DNA from 2 places in the Candidatus Enterococcus mansonii genome. Region 2 is predicted to be linked to the other one. Evidence: predicted binding sites of a transcription regulator. Region 2 holds the regulator's gene; the other holds the start of a gene.
The links. Region 2 encodes LexA, which represses DNA repair genes until DNA is damaged. Its sites were predicted from a motif close to CNAACANNTGTTNG; they were not measured.
Positions count from the first base shown of each region.

Region 1: a site for LexA is predicted at 1,538-1,551, ahead of A5880_RS01220 (Y-family DNA polymerase). Genes of this name have one in related genera too.

Region 1 covers NZ_NGLE02000001.1:259,315-262,755, reverse strand. The annotation lists gene A5880_RS01225 (hypothetical protein) at 1-166, opposite strand, end outside; gene A5880_RS01220 (Y-family DNA polymerase) at 188-1,495, opposite strand; gene A5880_RS01215 (DMT family transporter) at 2,129-2,455, shown strand; gene A5880_RS01210 (YfhO family protein) at 2,557-3,441, opposite strand, start outside.
Region 2 covers NZ_NGLE02000001.1:88,261-91,701, forward strand. The annotation lists gene tkt (transketolase) at 1-1,028, opposite strand, end outside; gene A5880_RS00360 (DUF896 family protein) at 1,127-1,369, opposite strand; gene lexA (transcriptional repressor LexA) at 1,636-2,256, shown strand; gene A5880_RS00370 (dihydrofolate reductase) at 2,307-2,807, opposite strand; gene A5880_RS00375 (thymidylate synthase) at 2,826-3,441, opposite strand, start outside.

The DNA of each region.
Region 1 (3,441 bases), 170 kb from region 2:
CACCTTCAGTCATTCTTCTTTTTTGAGGTATATTTTTTTTTGCTGCTGTTTTTTCTTTATCTATTATTGACGTGTGTTCAGATAGGTAAAAGCCATTCCATTTCTTTATACCTCTGTCCTGATAATCGTTAAAATAGGGATCAGATAAATCTATTTTAGATGGCATAATGACCATCCTTTCTATATATTATTCTTGAATACCATCCATTCCTCCAGCATGACCTCCAACAAGAGAAGCTCTTGAAACGGCAGTTCCTCCTTTTGTTATTGAGTTTGCATGGATAAGTGACGTATATCCGTATTTTTTTCTAATAGTGTCAATTAATAAGTCTAGTTTTAAATCTTGAACTTGCTCGTTTGGATCATGAAATAAGTCTAACTGTACGCTATCGGTGTATACAAGGTGAGAATAGGTAATTCCAACATGACGTATCTCTTGACCTTGCCAATTTTGTCTAAAAAGTTCAAGACAATATGTCGTTAATAGTTTTGTGCTGCTGGTAACTGGAATTTTGAGTTGTTGATGAAACCCTTTTTTACCTTTTGAATCTAGATAACCTATGGAATAGCCTATGAATAAACTGACGCACTTTGTTTGTGCATGGTGCCGTCTGATTCTTGCTGCAACTTGATCGGTCATTTCTCTAATCACTACTTCAATTTCTTCTTTCTTTAAATAGTCTCTCGGCAATATTTGGCTATTACTGTAAGATTTTTCTCTTGGCGTGTAGGTGTCTGATAATTTACTTCGATCGATTCCCCAAGCATGTGCGTGTAATTGTTGACCGATAATGCCTATTCGTTCTTTAAGTAGATATTGATTTGCATGTGCTAAATCATATACGGATTTTATACCAAATAGTTCTAAACGTTTTGCTGTCCGATTTCCGATTCCCCACATTTCGGTGATAGGGTGAATTTTCCACACTGTCTCAGGAACATCTTCGTATCTCCACTCAGCGACAAAATCACGATTGTACTTTGCTGCATTATCTAATGCGAGCTTTGCGAGGAGAGGGTTATCGCCAATCCCCACAGTAACATACAAACCTGTTTCATCATAAATACGTCTTTGGATTTTTCTTGCTAACTCATAGGAGGTTGAAGCAAAAAGATGTTTACTGGCAGTGATATCTAAAAAAGATTCATCGATAGAATAAATAAGTAAATCTTCTTCAGCAACATAAGTTTTATAAATACTGTTGATTTTCATATTTTCCTCTATATAAAGCTTCATGCGAGGTGGAACGATTTTTAACTCTGGATGATCAGGTAAGTCCCATTTTCTCATCACATTTGACACCCCTAGCTTTTTTTTTGCCATTGGTGAGGAAGCTAGGACAAGACCACTGGTATTTTCTGAGTGACTCATTACAACAAGCATTTCTCTCAAAGGATGAAGTCCTCTTTGTACACATTCAACTGATGCATAAAATGATTTAACATCAATACACAAGACATCTCTGCGATCTTCTTTGTTATAGTCAAATTTCATAATGTTCACCTCAAAATAGAATTATGATGTGAATTTATTATACGAACGTTAGTTCTGTTTGTCTAGCATAAGATACTTGTCTAAAAGATAAAAGTTCATAATTTTTTTACACTGAATACAACTAATTTAGAGCCTGTGTGAATCAAAAATAAGGAATAGTATGTAAATAGTTAATCCAAAGGACAGGTCTTTTTTTATTACTTTATAAAAAATGTTGTTATTTTAATTAATAAGTATGTATTATTCATAAAAAAAACAAACCTGTCCGTGTTAGTCCGATCAGGTTTGTTTCGCTACTTTGGAATGAAGTAAATATCTCTATAATTCTATCTGAACAAGAGAGTTACTTTGGCACATTGGACAGGCAACTTTTTCTCCTGGATGATAAGTCAAGACAAATGAGTACTTACATAGTAAACAAGAATAGCGATAAATGAGATGTTTTTTTTGTTTTTTAAATATTTTCATGAGGTATATTCTAACGTAAAAAGAATGGAAAATCAAAATATTAGAACGATCTTTTAGTTTTTCTAAAAATCTGCATGGGTAAAAGAGTTTTTCTTGGTCGTTTAGTGCTCTATGACTCTTAAATTCTGATATAATAACGTAGGTATAACGAGGAGGAAAATTCAAATGTTAGGATATGTATATCTGGTTATTGCAATAATAAGCGAAGTCATAGCGACCAATTTATTAAAGGCAACAGATGGATTTAGCAAACTTTTACCATCGCTAGAATGTTTGATTGTATATATCGTTTGTTTTTATAGTTTATCTAAAGCAATCACATATATTCCGCTAAATGTAGCGTATGCATTATGGGGAGCGGTAGGTATCATTTTGATTACCCTTTTTTCTGTCATTTATTGGAAAGAACAAATCAATCTGCCAACCATTATCGGCATTGGATTTATCATTATTGGTACGGTTTTAGTCAATATATTTGGTACTGGTCATTAAGTAAAAATCCAATCGTCTAAAAAGTTAGTAGCGTTCAAAAAAGATCATCATTGAGATATATTTTCTCTAATGAATGATCTTTTTTTGTTATCTAATCAACATTATTTATCAGAAAGTTGATTTCTTCGAATCCATCTATTTAAAATAAGAAAACCAGCTAATAAGAGTGAAAAAAGAGTAGATAGTTTTTGGATAGTTGTTTTTTTATAAGAAATAGTCACTGTGTGAATTCCTTTTGGCAGTTTGACTGCCACTACGCCATCTTTGTTATAGTATTGAATCACTTTCTGGTTGTCTTTAACCTCGTAACCGATGTAATAAAATTTAGGGAGTTGCACTTCTTGCGTCCCATTTGTACGCAAAATATATTGGTCATAGTTATATTTTGTCAACGTTTGACTTGGTGAATTTTCATAAGGAACGCCGTCAAGAAATAGTGTAGGAGAGCTAAAATATTTCTTGAAATCGGTATCTTTTACTAGGTATTCTTTTCCATGACCAATCTCAGATTCATAGAAACTAGTCACATTTTTATTCGTAACAGTTAGGTTGTTTTGGACCATACTTTTTTCTATATTATTCATATTAAAACTAAGCGTTAGAAAACTCGATAGTCCAAGCAATATAAGAACATTTTTAGTAGAAAGTAAGTGAAACTGCTCCATTAGACAAACGGCAAGCAAACTAGTGAAAAAAGACGTAAACAGTAACAATCTCCAGGGAAATTGAATTGTTGCTAATATAGATACTTTAAACAGTGCCCATGGGAAAATGTTTGTAGCAAGTCCTATTGAACAGATAGCTAATAGAGTAAGTTTTTTATTGGTAGGCGTCAGTTTAGGATAGCAACACAAAGCAATCACCACTGTTCCGAGCAACAGTAAACCTATATTTGGTTTTAAATCTGTGAAAGGAGCACTCATTGAAGAAAGACTGTTTACAAACAAGTCTCCTAAACTAAAATTCAACCCAGTAGCCCATAATTG
Region 2 (3,441 bases):
CTATCCCAATTTTCAGGAAGCTCATCAGCGAAAGCTTGCTGAAATTGTTTTGCTAATTCAGGATGCTGTTTTGTATAGTTTTCAAACATTTCATTCCATTTATCTTCAGCTTTGCCGCCTTCGTCGACCATTGTTTCCTTGAAGCGAGCAGCAACTTCTTCTGGAACTGTGAAATCTGGATAATCCCAACCATAAACAGCTTTTGCAGCAGTAATTCCTTCTGCTCCGATTGGCGCGCCATGAACAGAAGATGTTCCTTCTTTCGGTGCACCATAACCAATGACTGTTTTGACTTCAATCAATGTTGGTTTATCAGATTCAGCTTTTGCAGCTTCAATTGCTCTAGAAATTTCTTCTAAATCATTGCCATCTTTTACTAAAATATGTTGCCAACCGTATGCTTCATAGCGAGCACCTACATTTTCAGTAAAGGCTTTTGATGTCGGTCCATCCAAAGAGATGTCATTTGAATCGTATAACACAATCAGTTTGCCTAATTTCATATGTCCAGCCATTGAACTAGCTTCTTGAGAAACACCTTCCATCAAGTCACCATCTCCACATAATGCATACGTGTAGTGATCAATGACAGGGAAACTATCACGATTGTAGACAGCCGCTGTATGCGCTTCTGCCATCGCCATACCAACAGCCATCGCAATCCCTTGACCTAAAGGCCCTGTAGTTGCTTCAACACCATCTGTATGATGCACTTCTGGATGCCCAGGAGTTTTGCTGTCCCATTGACGGAAACTTTTCAGATCATCCATTGTTACACCATAGCCGGCTAAGTGAAGCAAGCTGTATAGCATTGCTGACCCATGTCCCGCTGAAAGAATAAAACGGTCTCTATCGACCCAATTTGTTGATGTTTTAGGATTTACTTTTAAGTGTTTTGTCCATAGTGCATAAGCCATTGGGGCAGCACCCATTGGTAAGCCTGGGTGACCTGAGTTTGCTTTTTGAACTGCTTCGATACTTAATGTGCGAATCGTGTTGACGCCTAACTGATCAGTGTTGTCGAACAAAAAAATCATCTCCTATTTAGGTTTTTTTTACCTTTATTAACTATATTTTAGCTTATTTCGTTTATGAAAGCAATTACTTTTAGTAAAAAAAACCAAAATTATTTTCTGTTATGCAAACCTTTTGCTTTTTGAATCTTTTTCAATTTTTCTGGAGTTACATCATTTCCTTTAGGGTCAACAACTTTCATTCCTTCAATATGATGACGCATTCCACCTCTAAAAGCAGCTAAATATTCCTGACGAAGGACTTTTTGTTCTTCTTTTTCTTTTTCTGTCAATTGCTTTTCCTTCGCTTTTTTAGCTAGTTCATTGATGCGATTCATTTTTTCTGATGATAACATACTTATCCTCCCTATGTTTAAAAGCAAAATGAACTTGTAAAATTGTACAAGTTTACTTCCAAGTCTTATCTTATAAGATGAACACGAAAAAAACAACTATATTCCAACTAAAAACAAAGAATATCCAAGCTTTCCAACCGAAATACACCTTCCTCCACTCTTTTATTTCTGTAAAAAATGACATTTTAAAAAAACACGAACGCTTGTTTGATTTCAAAGTAGGATTATGGTACACTAGAAATATAAAGCGAAAGAAGGTGCGGGTTTTGGTGAAACGTACAGACACAAGACAAATTGAAGTACTAAAATATATATATGAGCAAGTTGAACTTAAAGGCTATCCCCCCACTGTTCGGGAAATTGGAAAAGCAGTAGATCTTTCCTCTACCTCCACTGTTCATGGACATTTAGCACGTTTAGAGAAAAAAGGATTGATTTTACGTGACCCTACTAAACCAAGAGCCATCGAGCTTACCCCAGAAGGTCTTGAACGAATCGGTGTCCAACCGACAGTGATTCCTATGTTAGGAGTGGTTACAGCTGGAGAACCGATTTTAGCAGTTGAGGAAGCTTCTGACTTTTTCCCACTTCCACCCGATTTAAAATCAGAAGAAAATACATTGTTTATGTTAACGATTAGAGGTGAAAGTATGATCAACGCCGGCATCCTTGATGGTGACCAGGTGATTGTTCGTAAACAAGCTTCCGCTCTAAATGGAGATATCGTTATCGCTATGACCGACGAGGATGAAGCTACTTGCAAGCGATTCTTTAAAGAGTTTGATCATATTCGCTTACAACCAGAAAATGATGCTTTAGAACCAATTATATTAGAAAATGTAAGTATTTTAGGGAAAGTTGTTGGCTTATACCGCAATCATATTTAAATAAACAAAAAAACATACTATTCTGGTATGTTTTTTGTTTTTCCAAATTTTTATTCAATCGCAACTTTTCTTTGATAAGTTTCAAACTGATAAGGATATTGATTTTTTTCGTCACGCTCTCCCTCACTGAGGTTGATCATCGTCCACTCATCCCAAGAAACCTCAGGAAATTGTGTATCTCCTTCAAACGTATAGAAAATAACTGTACGATATAAGACATCACAATAAGGTAAAAATTCCTCGTAAACAGCTGACCCACCTGCGATAAAAGTAATTCCGGAAAAGGCTTCTGCATACTTCACTACCTCATCAACTGTGTGAAAAACTTTTACGCCATTCGCTTGATAACTTGGATCGCTCGTGAGAACAATCGTTTGACGATTAGGTAGGGGGCTTGCCCCCATCCCTTCAAACGTTTTTCTCCCCATAACAATCGTGTTATTTTCAGTCATCTGTTTAAAAAACTTTAAATCATTTGGCAGATGCCAAGGTAATTGATTATCTTTACCAATTGTCCCTTGTTCATCTTGCGCCCATATGGCTGCTAGCATTGGAGTGCTCCTTTCAAATTAAACGGCAATTGGCGCCTTGATTGCAGGATGAGGATCATACCCTTCAATAATAATGTCTTCCATTTCAAAATCAAAAACAGATTGTTTCTCTAGATTTAATTTTAGCGTTGGAAATGAGCGGATCTCTCTAGTCAACTGTTCGTTCATCTGATCAATATGATTGTTGTAAAGATGAGCGTCTCCTAACGTATGAACAAAGTCTCCCACCTCTAAGCCTGTTTCATGAGCAATTAAGTGTGTTAATAAGGCGTAGCTGGCAATATTAAATGGAACACCTAAAAACACATCACCGCTGCGTTGGTACAACTGGCAACTCAGTTTCCCATCATTGACGTAAAATTGAAACATTGTATGACAAGGCGGCAAGGCCATGGACGGCACATCTTCTGGATTCCATGCCGAAACAATCAAACGACGAGAATCAGGTGTTTGTTTAATCATTTTAATCACATTTTTTAACTGATCAATGAAGCTGCCGTCTTTTGTTTCCCAATGACGCCATTGTGCACCATAGATATTACCTAATTCACCGTGTTTTGCTGCAAATGATTCGTCAATCAAAATCTTTTCACAAAATGTTTCATGTTCTTTTTCATATTGTTCCTTAAAGAGT